2 regions of the Brevibacillus sp. FSL L8-0520 genome follow, and region 2 is predicted to be linked to the other one. Evidence: predicted binding sites of a transcription regulator. Region 2 holds the regulator's gene; the other holds the start of a gene.
What was found. The regulator LexA, encoded in region 2, represses DNA repair genes until DNA is damaged. The targets are predictions, from matches to a motif close to CGAACATATGTTCG.
Positions count from the first base shown of each region.

Region 1 (7,853 bases), 1.0 Mb from region 2:
CTTCCACGAAATCATTCCCTTTCTACGCATCCAATAAAGAGCCATACGCTCCATCCTGCGGTTGAACCGCGTCCAAAAACCATCCGTCTGGGCTACCGGAACGACGAGGATCGTATGAAATCCAAGCCGGTTGCCGCCCAGCACATCGGTAAACAACTGATCACCGATGACGACCGTCTCCTGAATCTTTACGTTCATCTCGGCAATCGCTTGCATAAATGCCCGGTTGGTCGGTTTGCGGGCCGCAGAGATAAATCGCACACCCAGAGGCGTGCAAAACTTGTCTACCCTCTCGCGGTTATTATTGGATACAACGGTTACCTGAATCCCTTCATCGCGCAAACGCTTCAACCATTGTTCCACTTCCGGCGTTGCATACGGCCTGTCCCACTCCACCAGAGTGTTGTCCAGATCCGTAATGACAGCCTTGATTTTCTTCTCCCGCAGTTGATCTATATCAATATGGTGGATCGACTCCACGTACTGATCTGGCATCAGCTTTTCAAGAAACACGGGGCACCTCCAAGCAGTGTGTACGAGAACCGCGATTTCGGCACCTACTATACCATAATCAGCCACTCCCTTGCAAAAGAAAAAGAAGAGGCCCGCGGCCCCTTCTCGTTTTGCTGCTGCGAATTGGTCAAACCCGGTTGTTGCGCCGTTTTTTTGCAAGAATGGTGACATCGGCCTGATTCGCCGCCAAAGCATTTCCCGTACGTGATTTTGCTGTTGCCGCCTGCGTGATTTTGACAACAATGACGGTATTCTTGCCCACTTTGTACGAGTACGTCCTGACATTGTTCCGTTGCATAGGTAAGCACCTCCTTCAGGAATAGATGTACCGGTACGAATCTACTTCCTACTCCTTACAGAGGGCCATTCGCCGCTCCCTTGACCTTGATGTGGAAAATGCTTGCATCCGCCTGGTTAATCGCTGCTGCATTTCCGAATTGGGATTTGGCTTTTGCAGCTTGCGCGATGAAAACCTTGCTTTTCCCTTTTTTCGGCCACTTTCCGAAGTTATATGCCGCTTTTGCCATGTCTCGTACCCCCTTTCAATCAAAGGATGGTACATACTATGGCGAACCTGTCTGACCCGAAGCCACGTTTCTCCCCTATCATTCGCGTATTTTGCTAGAAACTCAGGCTCTCGTTTCTCTTTGTATCAACCGCTGTACCTGCTCTTTCGGCTCCCAGCATTGAAATTGATAGGTAGGTTTGGTCTCGTAGGTGAGTCGAGAGCATCGATAGACAATGCCGCCTGCTTCCTTTTCCACGCGAAAGTGAACGCAGGTGGCGCAGCAATGAAACCGGTTTACGCCTGTCATTTTGTATTCTCCTCTCGACTGAACCTCACCATTGCATATTCCATGAAAACAGGCTGAGTTGCTCGTACCTTTCTTCATCGGGCGATGCAAAATTGGAAAAACCGACGCCGACCAGCCGGACACCCGGGCTATAATCAAAGGCATCCAGGAGTTCTTCCAACAGATCTCTCCATGCTGCACCGTACTCTTTTTTCCGCTGCTTGCTTCTGATCGTAAAATCAGCAAACTTGATTTTCAGCGTGATCGTCCGGGGGATGACACCCTCATCTTGTATATCCTGCTCAACCTCCTGCAAAAGCGAGAAGGCTACCGAGGCGATCTCGTCACGCTGGTACAAATCATAGGCGAGTGTCGTCTCCCTGCTTAAAGACTTGGGCGAGCGCTCTGTTACGATTTCCCTGTCGTCCTCTCCGCGTGCTCGAAAATACAAAGCATGACCAAGTTTCCCCAGCATATTCACAGCTTCCTCCAAGGAAAGCCGCCAAAAATCCTCAACCGTGCGAATTTCTTTTTTCGCAAGAAGCTCCTGCGTTTTTTTACCGACACCGTGCAGTGTTCCGATCGGCAAATTCCGGAGAACATCAAGCGATTGCTCGGGACGAATCACCACGAATGCATCCGGCTTCTTCAGATCACTGGCAATTTTGGCGAGTGACATATTATAGGAAAGACCGACACTGCAAGTAAGACCGGTTTCCCGGCGAATCCGCCGTTTGATCTCCTTGGCGATCGGAACGGCATTTTCATATCCGGATACGTCGAGATACGCTTCGTCGAGCCCAACTGTCTGATAGCGGTCCGTAAAGGAGGAAAAGATGGCACGAATCTCTGCCGACTTCTCCACGTACCGCTCGTAGCGGACAGGCAGAAAAATCCCCTGAGGACATTTTTTCCGCGCCAATGCGACCGGCATCGCCGAACGAACACCATATTTTCTGGCTTCATAGCTGCACGTCGAGACAACTCCCCGATTGCTCATGCCGCCTACAATAACCGGCAGGCCGCGATATTCGGGCCTGTCGAGCTGTTCTACACTGGCAAAAAACGCATCGATATCGACATGTAAAATTTTTTTCATCGATATGACCACCAAACATACATTCTCATCCCTATTATCGCCGCTTCTTTGACCGGTTGCAAGCATGCGTTCCTTCCTGCCTTGCTCCCTTAATTGTCAGCGGTTCGGTGTTAACGGGAGTAGCTTTGCTCGATCCGAGTGGCTTTTACTCTATCCGAACGGCGTTCCCTCTATCCTGGCTACTATTCGTGTTGTTCATTATCGCTGTGATCGTTTACGGGATATTGTTCACAACCTGGAGCAGTTCCGTTACTGCAGGATTTCCTTTTCTCGCATAGGCAATCATTCCGTGCTTATCAATGATGTATACAATCCGTTGTTGGAATAAAAATCCGAGAACCTTTCCTACCCCGTATGCTTTTCGTATGGCATGGTCCCCGTCGGCAATCAAGGGAAAATCGTATCCGAACTTGCCTGAAAAAGCCCGGTGGCTCGTCAGGTCGGCCGGATTGATTCCGATAACAACCGCATCAGCCGCTTCCAGATCACTGTACCGATCGCGGATCGCGCATAGCTGCTTTGTGCAGACAGGCGTGTCATCTCCCGGATAAAAAATGAGGACTATTTTTTTCTTTCCGATAAACGTTTGAAGGTCGATCCGCCCCTTTGTGCTCTCGGCAGCAAACAAAGGCGCTTTCGTTCCGACTGTCAGCATCGCGACACCCCCACTCCAGTATACCAGACAAAAAGGACCGCCCCCCATAAAATGGGAGAGCGGTCCTTTTTTACAGCGATTGCATTTTCAATTGCTTGCATTTGCCCACAAAGGCTTCCGCTATTTTCAGCATATTGTCATCATGGGCCCACATCCGCTCTGGATGCCATTGCAGCCCTACATGCAGCCCGTCGAGGCTCTCGATAGCCTCAATCACCCCGTCAGCCGCGACTCCTGTCGCCCGAAACCCGGGAGCTACGTCTTTCACCGCCTGATGGTGGGAAGTATTGACGAGAATCTCTGTTTTGCCCAGCGCCTCTGCGACGACGCCTGGTTGCAGTGTCACTTTGTGCGCTCCGTATTGGCGGGAACCTTTTTGAGCGTGCTGGAACGCGCCCGGCACCTGACTCGGAATATCCTGTATCAAAGTTCCGCCTGCGGCCACATTGAGAATCTGCATGCCGCGGCAAATACCGAGGATAGGCTTTTTCATTTCCAGCGCCAGTCTGATCACTTCCAGCTCTGCCAGGTCCCTCTCGTACTCTACCTCACCCAAACCTTGCAACGGCTCTTCCCCGTACAAATGCGGTGCCGGATCATCTCCACCCGTCAGGATCAAACCGTCCAGCGATTCAATCATGGCCCGAAAAGGAGCATCCTTCACTGTCAAGAGCGGAAAAATGTACGGAACGCCGCCAGTACGGGCTACGCCGTCCACATATCCGGAGCCGACATAGAAATACTGATCAAGGTTGTTGTTTGGAAAGAACATCTTGGTACATGCCACGCCAATAATCGGTTGCACGAAAGTCACTCCCTGCTATTTCTTTTCATTCGATGCGTATTTGAAGTCGATGAAGCCCAATGCGTCAATGACGACATCTTTTACACTGTCCTGCTTTACCCATGTGTACGTGAAGTAGTAGATCGGCAAGGCGGGCATTTCATCCATTACAATGGCATCGGCCCTCTTCAGGCTCACGTTGCGTTTGGCTTCGTCTCCTTCTGTGGCGGACTTAGCCAGCATATCAAGGAACTCCTTGTGTTCCCATTTGGACGTGTTCAGACCGCCTTTGAACACTTCCAGGAAGTTGATCGGATCGTTAAAGTCGCCAATCCAGCTCGCCCGGCCGATATCGAAGTTGCCCGCTTTCATCTGTTCACGGTGAACCTTGTTCTCTTTGTTTACCAGCTTCACTTCGATGCCGAACGCTTTTCTCCACTGATCCTGAATAACCGTCGCAATGCGTTGGTTCACTTCTGTCGTATTGTAGGCGAGGGTCAACTCAGGCAGCTCGCTGATACCGAGCTCCTTCATGCCCTGTGCCAACAGTTCTTTTGCCTTTTCAACATCGTTGTCCTTAAAGTAGCCTTCCGGTTTGAAGGCCATCGTCGGAGGCAGGATGCCCAGGGCAGGCGTGCTCTTGTACGGAACGACGCTGTCGGCAATTTCCTGGCGGTTAACGGCGTAAGCGAACGCCTGACGAATGTGCTTGTTGTTGAACGGAGGCTTCGTCGTGTTGAAGATGTACCAGTACGTTCCAGCGGTCGCCTGCGACTGCATTTTGCCGGAGTCCTTCAAGGAATCGAGCGCGTCGAGCGGCAGGTCGCCCAGCGGAGAACCCGCCCAGTCGAGCTCGCCCTTTTCAAACATCGCCAGTTCGGTATTGGCGTCCTCGATCATGTTGACGGTCAGCTTGGACAGCTTCACACGATCTTTATCCCAATAGTTTTCATTTTTTTCCAATTCGATCAAAGATTTGTGCTCCCACTTCTTGAGGACGAACGGCCCATTCCCTATGTAGGTTTCAGGTTTTGCCGCCCAATCCTTGTTGCCCTCGACAACTTTTTTGTTTACAGGAAAGTAGGTGACGGAGGCCACAAGCTGCGGGAAAAACGGAGCCGGGTTTTCCAGGGTGACTACCAATGTTTTCTCATCCGCAGCTTTGACGCCAACATCCTCCGCTTTTGCCTTTTTGGCATTGTACGCCTCGCCGTTTTTCAGGTAGTACATCTGATAGGCGTAACCGGATGCTGTCTCGGGGTTGAGAACGCGCTTCCAGGCGTACTCGAAGTCATGGGCCGTCACAGGGTCGCCGTTGGACCATTTTGAATCACGCAGATGGAAGGTGTAGGTCAGGCCATCCGGGGAAACCTCGTATTTTTCCGCGACCGATTCCTTGATCTTGCCGTCTACGTCAAGACGAAGCAAACCGTCAAAAGCGGCGCGGGTAATCGACATGGAAGGAATGTCCTCAGCCAAGCCCGGATCGATTGTATTTGGTTCTCCCGTATTCAGGTTGATCCGCATCTCCTGTGGTGCTGCTGCTTGTTCTTGTGCTGCCGGTGTCTCCGCAGGCTTTTGTTCTGCAGGCTGACTCGCTTGTCCCCCACAGCCCGCAAAGGCCAGACTGCTTAGCATCACAAAACAGAGCGACATCTTTTGAAGCGCTTTCATGGAAAACCCCCTCTTGAAACTTTTTTTCTTGATTATACGATGCATGATTAAATAATATTATCTTACGAAAATTTTGTCTACAACTATGTAAAGTGATAAAGGAGCTGGTCATGATGTTAGCGTCATTGGAAAATGCTCTCAGCACATTGCTTGAGAAGAGTGGCGGGCAGTGGGGAATCTACCTCGAAGATTTACAGACAAACGAAATCTGGGGCAAGGGTCATGATGACCGCTTTTACGCCGCCAGCGTAATCAAAGTCCCGATCATGGCCGCTGTGTTTGCTGAAGCCTACGCAGGCAAGTTTGCTCTCGAAGACAAACTGACTCTCAGACAAGAGGATCAGGTCGGCGGAGCAGGCATTCTGCAGCATATGACGCCAGGCACAAAGTGGAGCATTTACGATCTGACAACCCTGATGATCATTCAGAGTGACAACACGGCAACCAATATGCTCATCGATCTTGTCGGGGCTGAGGCGATCCGTTCTGTCATGAACAAAACAGGAATGGTCAACAGCCAGTTTCACAACAAGCTGATGATCGTCCCTGCGGAGCTGGAAGGCTACAATGAGGTGACCGCGGCAGATCTTGGCAGCCACCTTCGCCATTTGGCTACAGGAAAAATCATCTCGTACAACAGTTGCCTCCACATGATCAACATCATGAAAAGACAGCAGCATCGCGACCGCATCCCCTATCACCTGCCTGATCCGGACGGCGATGTGATCGGCATGCTGCCGAAATGGGAGCTGGCCAATAAAACAGGGACAGTCACTCGAACGACTCATGACATCGGAGTGATGTACATCGGCAACCGGGCAGTGACGATCTGCTTGTTATCCAAAAATATCGAGACCGTCGCAGCCAATGACGTGATGGCGCAAATCGGCCGGATGGTATACGATCTGTATACGAAGTAGAAAAAAGGCCTGTCCGTTGTTTTGGACGGGCCTTGCTCATACAGTCGGGTCCTGTACGTTCGGGTCCCATACCTAGGGTCCATGCATTCGGTCCCTTATGAGCTCCATTCACCCGTTTGCACTGAAGTTCGCTGCCTTCCGCTTGACGATTGCAGTGACGATCGGAAGACCCATCAACACGATCCAAAGTGAATTGACTCCTGCAGGTACAACTGCCCAGTAAAAAATAGAGACATCCGGTTTCCCTGTCAGGATGTCCATTCCTGCAGCTCCGACGAGACCGATCAGATTGCCCGCGATTCCCCACAATGCCATCCAGACGTAATGGCTAAGCGAAACTTTTCCATTCCTCAGATCAAATTCCTTATGTAAATAGGCAAAGCCCGAGAACAGCCCGATGACGCCATTGCCAATAATCCAGCTCATCCACAATTGCCCGGAGAGAACATCTGACAGGAGAGTTCCCAAGGCACCGAACAGGAAGCCTGTCAGCGGGCCAAAGCAGGCTCCTATAATCGTAAGAATGACGATGGCCGGCCGCAAACTGCTGCCTGCTATCGGAATATAGTCGGTGATATAACTGAGGAAGCCGTAAAGTACAACTCCCATTCCGATTACTCTGACTTTTTCGCCCTTTCTTGCGGCGGCAGGACAGATGTCCATCTTGGTGGCTCCTTTTTGTAGTCTCTGGACATCCTCAACATAGCATCCGAAAGCCCCGCTGTCAAAACGGAATATTCTGGATATGCTTATTCTATATAGACAAAGGAAAAGGCGTCCTTCCTTTGCAGGAAAAACGCCTTAATGGGCATCGATGCTGTCTCTATTTGGAAAGGATCAGCTTGCTTACTTCGTACGCGCTGGAGAAAGACAGCTCGGACAATTGTCCTTGGCCTTCACACCAGTCACCCGCAAAAAACAGGTTGCGGTAATCTGGCAAGCTGATTGGCAGCGCCTCCTGGTTCATCGTCCACTTGATTTCCTGGACGACGGCACGGGTGGAAACGCGGGGCACCACGAGTTCCTCCCGCCAGCCTGGGAAGTGCTTGTCGTACAGTTGTTCAATCTCTTGCTTGCGCTGCTCGACGACTTCTTTCACGCCGACTTCGGACTGACGCAGATAGGCGGTCGCCTGCAGTAGCTGTCCGCCCTCTGGGACGCAGGTCTTGTCGTAATACGAAATATCCGTAATAAAAATGTTGTTTTGCTTGTCATAAATATAGGTGTAAGGGACATCGATACGCTGCTTGAGACCGATATCATACACGACGACAACCGTCGGCTCGTATGTTGCATACTGTGCGATAGCATGCTCCAGCTTTGTATCCTTAAACACCTTTGTCATTTCTTTTGGAGGGATGCAGCTGATGAATTCATCTCCGGTAAATTCAGCTTCCGGCGTGACAGCGGCAAC
Region 1 is NZ_CP150171.1:1,993,332-2,001,184, reverse strand. It holds gene NSQ24_RS09950 (YqeG family HAD IIIA-type phosphatase) at 1-513, opposite strand, end outside; gene NSQ24_RS09945 (hypothetical protein) at 641-811, opposite strand; gene NSQ24_RS09940 (hypothetical protein) at 867-1,040, opposite strand; gene NSQ24_RS09935 (hypothetical protein) at 1,143-1,328, opposite strand; gene NSQ24_RS09930 (DNA polymerase IV) at 1,354-2,406, opposite strand; gene NSQ24_RS09925 (peroxiredoxin) at 2,621-3,061, opposite strand; gene NSQ24_RS09920 (gamma-glutamyl-gamma-aminobutyrate hydrolase family protein) at 3,132-3,866, opposite strand; gene NSQ24_RS09915 (peptide ABC transporter substrate-binding protein) at 3,882-5,519, opposite strand; gene NSQ24_RS09910 (serine hydrolase) at 5,630-6,439, shown strand; gene NSQ24_RS09905 (ECF transporter S component) at 6,548-7,102, opposite strand; gene NSQ24_RS09900 (NAD(P)/FAD-dependent oxidoreductase) at 7,263-7,853, opposite strand, start outside.
Region 1: a site for LexA is predicted at 2,419-2,432, ahead of NSQ24_RS09930 (DNA polymerase IV). Genes of this name have one in related genera too.

Region 2 (7,853 bases):
AGGACCTTATTTCGTTACCAAAGTCTCTTGTTCGTTGCAAGCCGTTATTTTCGTTACAAAGCCTTCTTCTTTATTGCAAGACTTTTTTCTTTACAAAGATCTCTTCTCGTACAACTCAGGTGGCACGTCAGCAAAGAGCGGACTCATCCTGTCTTCCTGATGAATCATGAAAAGCCGATGTACGGGTCTGGTCATGGCTACATACAGGAGCTTTGTATCCCACTCATTGTCCAAGTACTCCTCGATATTCAACAAGATGACCACATCAAATTGCAGCCCCTTGGTCAAATAAGCTGGCATTACTACGACACCGCCCGGGAATTGGGTATCCTTGCTTCCCAGCAGCTTCAGTCCTTCGATGGAGGCCTTCAATGACTTGTATGCTTTTTTGCTGGCCTCGGCTGTTTTGGCTACGATCGCGATGGATTGAAAGCCCTCTTGCCGATAATCATTTACAAGCTGGACCAGATTTTTAACCGGCAGTTCTTTCCCGTCCCATGATGCCAACAAAGGCTTTTCCCCATGCCGCAATACCGGTTTGGCCATAATCGTCTCCGGCAGGTTTATCTTTCGCAGTACCTCGTTGGCACATTTCATAATTTCGATTGTGGAACGGTAGCTCTGCGCGAGTGTGTAGTAAACCCCCCGCGGCTGCTGAAAAACTCCCTCCAACAGTTCTTCCCACGATTGCAATCCCCTGTATGCATGGATGCCCTGCGCGATATCTCCCACTACCGTCAAAGAATGTCTCTTTGTCACAAGCCCGATCACCGCAATTTCCAACGCACTGAGATCCTGTGCTTCATCAACGACACTGTGGTCAAAGTGGTCGGCCTGCTCCAATCCTTCGATCAGATGCCGCAGATAGATCAGCGGCGCAACGTCTTCTGGCTCGATCCGCTCCGCTTCGAATATCTCTGCAGACGACCGGCAAATATCCTCGATATCCTCGCCATTGACTTCCCCTTTTGTCAGCTCTTTCAATAAAGCTGTGTCGGTCAACATTTCGCGGTACGACGAGAAGACATCCAGTTCAGGAAAAATGGAAAAGTATTTGTCCAGAAGCTGATCAATCATTTTCTCATATTTAGCCAACGCTTGCTTATCCAGATCAATTCGCTTCTCTCGCAGATGGGCGAACAACTGTTTATTGATGTCCTGCTTAACGTGCTTTCGAACGGCTTCCATTCGCCGACGATATGGCAGATGGGCATATTGTTCGGCAAAAAGCTGACGGATGGTCTCACCCGGAATCGTAAAAACATGTTTGGTTCTGTTGTAGACAAAGCTTAATTTTTTGTAGGCTACCCTGTTTTCCGCTACAAACAGCAAATATTGCTGGAGTACATCCCGGAAAGCGAGCGAGCCCTTGAACCGAAGACGATGCAGCACCGTCCGACGCTCGGCATCGCTCTGTCCTTGTTCAAAGAACAACTGAAGGGGCTTGTGCGGGTCCAGAATCCGCCAGCCTTTTGGAAGGATGGACTTGACCAGCTTGGAAGCCCAATCCAGGAATGTCGCCTGCTGAACGTCATCCACTCCCAATTCGGGAAGAACCTCTGAAATGTACGTAAGGAACAACCGGTTTGGTGCAAAAACCATAAACCTCTTTGACATCATCGAGTCCTGATAATTGTAGATCAAATAGGAGAGCCGGTGCAGCGCAATCGTCGTCTTGCCGCTTCCGGCCACCCCTTGAACGACAACCGGGCGATCCTTGTCTGCTCGAATAATGTCATTCTGCTCCGACTGGATCGTCGCTACGATATCCTTCAATCTGCTGTCGTTCGTCTGATTCAGGTTGGCTGCCAGGAACTCATCGATGTACCCTTCCTGCAAAAATTCATCCGGATGGCCAACTTCGCGATGAATCGTCTCTTTGAGCGCTCCATCGTATATCCCTGTAATCTTCCCGTCCTCAATGGCAAAATTTCGCTTCAGGCGGACTTCGCCTCGCACAATCTCCCTGCCGCTGCGGAAGTACGCATCCTTGCTCTCGCCGCTGTAATATAAACTGGCAATGGGAGCACGCCAGTCAACGACAATTGAATCGAATGTGTCGCTCCGAACGATGCCCCTCTTTCCTATGTATACGCTGTCCAACTCGTATGTCTCGTCTTTCAGGAAGTCCACTCGTCCAAAATACGGCTTTTCCAGTCCTTGGTCCTCAAGGTAGCGAAGCTCTTTTCCTTTTTTGTAGTTGACGACCTGTTTCACATAATCGTCCGTAATCTCTTTAACCTCTTTCCGAAGAGTGTCCACTTCCTTTTGGATAATAGAGCGTGTTTCATCGAGTCTCTTCTGTTCATGCTCGTAGTCCGGGTGCTGTACAGTCATTTATATCCTCCTTTCCAAATTGTCAGGTTCAGCATCGCAAGGAGAAGTCCGGTTTTATTTCCACATGGTTTCCGGGCACGGGCTCTTCTTTGTTTCCTCGTAGCCTTCCAATGCCCTCTTCTTTGATTTGATGTTGCTTCCGGATTGGCTCTCTTTTGTTCTCGTTGACGCCTGCCCGTCTTATCCCGCTATATCTTGCCTGTTTACCACACTTGTCTGCCGATCCAGATCCCTGAACCGCAAGCAAGAAGGCCGGCCAAAACACTGGCGCCTGCATAGAACAGCCCTCTGCCGATCTGCCCATCTCCGATGAAGCTTACCACCTCAAGCGAAAAGGTAGAGAACGTAGTAAATCCCCCCATCAGCCCGGTTGTAAACAGAAGGTACATCTCCAAAGACATCAATCCTTTTTCCTTTCCCCACGCATAGAGCAGTCCGATGAGAAAAGAACCGGAGACATTGGCCAGCCATGTCCCCGCCGGCAATCCGGGTTGGTTCATTGCGAGACCGAGACCATAGCGTAGCAATGAACCGACGGCTCCTCCTACGGCAACAGCCAGCCATGCCATCATGGCAATCCCCCCTTCTCTCCTTTTTTGTATGGAACAAAAAGACATCCAGGCAAAAAGCATGGATGTCTTCTTTTTATGTCAAATGGTGCGTTTTAGTGTTTGGGGTTGTTATCCTCGAGGTCTTCCACGTAGCGGATCGATTCGAGATTGGAGCGAAGCGACATTTTCACAGCATCAATGTATTTTTGCCGCAGTTTTTTCTGTTCCTGTTTTTCCTCTTCAGTCAACCCGGCTTCACGAGATTTTTTGGCCAACTCGTTGATCCGTTTGATTTCCGCGTCTGATACCAAAGCCGTTTCCCCTCGCTTTCAATGAATGCCGCTCTATTATATCACATCTCGGCAACGAAGCAAGGGAAAGCTGCAGCTTGTCAATTCCCGACAGGAATTTGAATCGATTGGCCTGGATAAATAATGGCACTTTCCAGCTTGTTCAATTTTTGAATCGCATATACCATATCGCGAACATCCATTTTCGGGTCACTCTTGTAGGTGACCGCCAGCTCCCACAAGCTGTCTCCCGGTTGGACGACGATTTCCTTTACTGGTTGGATCATTTGAGCTTGTTGTACCGTATGATCCCCAGAAGCGAACACTAGTTCTGTCAAAGTGTAAAAAAAGAGAGTGAAAGCGGCAAAAAACAGAATGGCCTGTCCACGCGTAATGCCAAAACGAGCAGTTTTTCTTTCTTCTTTGGCGAAGCGATTAGATACAGTCATTGTACTCATTATTTCATCCCCCTGCAAACGTACGTTCTATCTTCTTGTTCTCATCATAATGCGAACACTTGTTCATGTCAAGAAAAAAACGAACTTATGTTTGTCGAACGCAGGATCCCATGGTATAATATAGAAAACATGTTCGAGAAGATAGAGGTGTGGTCTATGTCCAAGCTATCCAATAGACAGCAAGCCATCATCGATTTCATCCGCAAAGAAGTAAGGGACAAGGGTTATCCCCCATCTGTCCGTGAAATCGGGGAGGCTGTCGGTCTGGCATCCAGTTCAACTGTTCACGGCCATCTGGCCAGGTTGGAAAAAAAGGGGCTCATCCGCCGCGATCCTACCAAGCCCCGCGCGATTGAGCTGCTGAAAGAAGAGGAGCGCTTTCAAGACGACTTTGACGTATCTGTTGTACGCGTACCGGTGATCGGAAAGGTGACTGCGGGTCAGCCGATCACTGCTGTCGAGCAGGTGGAGGATTACTTCCCACTCCCTGACAGCATCGTGACATCGGACAAGGTGTACATGCTGCGCGTGTCCGGAGACAGTATGATCGAGGCTGGCATCCTGGATGGAGACTACGTGATCGTTCGCCAGCAGAATGTGGCCAATAACGGTGATATCGTCGTCGCCATGACTGAAGAGGACGAGGCAACCGTGAAGCGTTTCTTCAAGGAAAAGAACCATTTCCGGCTGCAGCCTGAAAACGCGACATTGGAGCCGATTATTCTGGATTCTGTAACGATTCTGGGGAAAGTGATTGGCGTGTACCGCTTGATTCACTAGAATAAGAGATTTCGTTGCTTGGATGAGCCATGCCTTATGGCGGACTCTTTGAAAAACGCAATCGACTACGACAAGCTTTCCTTTTCCACCCTGACAGCAAAAAAGGCGTTCGCGATTGCCTCGCGGACGCCTCTTCTTTTCATTTCCTTCGATTCTTTGATCGGTCCTTCTCCTACGAATCCCACTTACAGTGCGACAAAGAACCAGATGATCATCACTACCTGAAGAACAACTTTTACGACCACACTGCCCAAAAAACCGATGAGCGAACCCACTCCCGCTTTAACAGCCCGTTCAAACGGCTGCTTTTGGATCAGCATTTCCACCAGAACGACCAGCACGAACGGCATGATCAGCATGCCAAATGGGGGGAACAAAATCACCCCGAGCAAAATCCCCAGTGCAGCTGCCCACGATGACGCTTTGGAGCCCCCGTACTTCTTGACAAAGTACATGTTGGTGAGTAAATCCGCACCGTAGAGAAGAACACTTAAGACCGCCATTCCCCACCAGAAGGAGGCCGGAAGTCCGGCACCCGGATCAGCAATAAAAAAGTGATACAGCAAGAATCCGCCCCACAATAAAATCGTATCAGGAATGACCGGCAAAAAGATTCCGGCAATACTGAGGATAAACAAGGCCGCTATCACGATCCACAACAAGATCTCCATCCATTGACACTCCCTTCTGTATAGGGTATACGATAAAGTGCGGTTTTCGTTTCCATCGACTCGCTACATTTTGACAGAAACCTGTATATACTCGGTTCTTCTGCGAGTCGTAAAGCCAAACGTCGAATCGGAACATAGATGGTCTCGTCCCTCATTGTTCCCCTGCAGAGTTGCAAATAAAAGAAAGATAATCTGAAAGGACAGAAAATGGCTATGCATTCTCAAACGAAGCGAGATTGGTTTGACCCTTCCTACCTGAAAAAAGGAACCCCTCGGCAGCGGGAAGCCTGGGCAGTCCTCGACAGCTTGGGAATCTTTGATGGGCTCAAAGAGTATCAACCGGTTCTGTGCGGAACGATCCCCCTCGATATTGATGTTGAGGACAGCGATCTTGATTTGATCTGTACGACAGCCGACCTGGATCGGTTTGGCCATGTGTTGAAAGAAAAATACGGGCATTTGGACCATTTCACACAAGACCGCCGAGAAATCCGCAACATCCCTACGGCGACTGCTTCCTTTTGGTATCGCGGTTTTCAATTGGAGTGTTTTGCTCAACCGATTCCTGTCACAGAGCAAAACGCCTACCGGCATATGATGATCGAAGCACGGCTGCTCCAGCTGTCTGGGCAAGAAGCAGCAAAAGAGATTCGGGCTTTGAAAGAACGGGGGCTGAAAACGGAGCCTGCTTTCGCTCTGTATTACGGGATTGTCGGAGATGATCCTTATCAGGCTTTACTTGAATTGGAAAGATATTCGAATGAACAGCTTAAGCAAGTGATGGCAAATAAACCGACCTAAACGCCGGCCGTAAACCGGAAATACGAATAATGGTAAACTCAGACAACTTGTGTGTCCTTATGCGGGCATAAAATTAAGATGACTTCTGGATACTTCGGAAGTCATCTTTTTTGGATTGCTAGATTTGTCGTTTTACCTTTTATTGGTTAGATTTCAGTTGAAGACGGCAAATCATGATTTTTTTTAAGAGACTGATATAAAATGTACACGAATCCAACATAAATGGGAAGCCAAACGGGTTCAAAGAATCCTGGAACTCGATAATCAGTAATTACAATTTTGTTTGGCCCAAAATCCAATTGTTGAATTAGATCTGAGATCATAAAAATAAAAACCCAAATCATCATCATTGTCGACAACACAATGGAAATCGCAATTTTTTTAATAATATCACCTCGTTATTATCAATAATCATTTCTTAAACGGACTTCAGAAAAGAAATGATCATTTTTGTAAAAACCCGAGTTAGTGTGCATACGCTGGGTTAAGTCCGCATTTCATTAAACCCAACCCTCAAATAATATGTTAATAATTTTTTATTTAACCATTAATATACACATCTGTAAACATATTTTAGGTATTTTGTTCTAAATTTTGCATTGTAAAGGGGGTTTATCTTTATTAGCAGCATCCCATCCAACTTTAGTCAAATAAATTCATAAAAAAAGCCTTAAAGTTAATAGGAAAGCAAGTTTCCCATCTACTTTAAGGCGTATCTAACTTATAAAGCTGAAACCTAGTTAAGATTAAACTAAACAAGTTTTGTTTCTTTTTAGGGTCCAAAGAAATACAAATACTCTTTCCCCTAAATATTAATACGTATTCATATACTGCTCGCGCTCCCACTCCGTTACACGGGTGCGGAACATATCCCACTCGATTTCCTTCGCGTCGACGAAGTGCATCAGTGCGTGTTCGCCAAGCGCTTCGCAGATGACCGGATCGGCCTTCAGGCATTCGATCGCGTCCTTCAAGGTAGCCGGCAAGCTGGCGATGCCCGCTGCTTCACGCTCAGCCTCGTTCATGATGTAGATATTGCGATCGACAGCCGGCGGCAGCTCAAGCTTGTTCTTGATTCCGTCAAGACCTGCTTTCAGCATCACGGCGAGAGCCAGATATGGGTTGGCGGCAGGGTCCGGGTTGCGAACCTCAATCCGGGTGCTCATACCGCGAGATGCCGGAATCCGTACAAGCGGAGAGCGGTTTTTCGCCGACCATGCTACATAGCAAGGAGCTTCATAGCCCGGTACGAGGCGCTTGTAGGAGTTCACCAGCGGATTGGTGATGGCGGCAAAACCGCGGGCGTGCTTCAGAATACCGGCCAAGTATTGCTTCGCCGTTTTGCTCAGGCCGAGGGTATCCTTGTCGTCAAAAAATGCGTTTTTCTCCCCGATGAAGAGAGACTGGTGGGTGTGCATGCCGGAGCCGGCGACACCATACATCGGCTTGGGCATGAACGTTGCGTGCAATCCGTGCTTGCGTGCGATCGTTTTCACCACCAGTTTAAACGTGAGAATCTGGTCCGCAGCTTGGATGGCATCTGCGTATTTGAAGTCGACTTCGTGTTGGCCAGGCGCAGTTTCGTGATGGGATGCTTCCACCTCAAATCCCATTCTCTCCAGCGTGAGAACGATGTCACGGCGGCAGTTTTCACCCAGATCGAGCGGAGCGAAATCAAAGTATCCGCCCTGGTCGTTCAAATCCAAGGTCGGCTCGCCTTTGTCATCCATCTTGAACAGGAAGAACTCCGGCTCCGGTCCGACGTTGAAGTTCGTGTAGCCCATCTCTTCGGCTTCTTTCAGCGCCCGTTTCAGGATGTAGCGAGGGTCCCCTTCAAACGGAGTTCCATCTGGATTGTAAATGTCACAGATCAGGCGAGCGACATTTCCATGCTCATTCCCCCACGGGAAAATGACCCATGTATCGAGATCCGGCACCAGATACATGTCGGATTCCTCGATGCGG
Region 2 is NZ_CP150171.1:3,035,485-3,043,337, forward strand. It holds gene NSQ24_RS15155 (UvrD-helicase domain-containing protein) at 91-2,337, opposite strand; gene crcB (fluoride efflux transporter CrcB) at 2,541-2,909, opposite strand; gene NSQ24_RS15165 (DUF896 domain-containing protein) at 3,002-3,199, opposite strand; gene NSQ24_RS15170 (LysM peptidoglycan-binding domain-containing protein) at 3,280-3,636, opposite strand; gene lexA (transcriptional repressor LexA) at 3,793-4,416, shown strand; gene NSQ24_RS15180 (DUF456 family protein) at 4,602-5,087, opposite strand; gene NSQ24_RS15185 (DUF4269 domain-containing protein) at 5,295-5,888, shown strand; gene glnA (type I glutamate--ammonia ligase) at 6,701-7,853, opposite strand, start outside.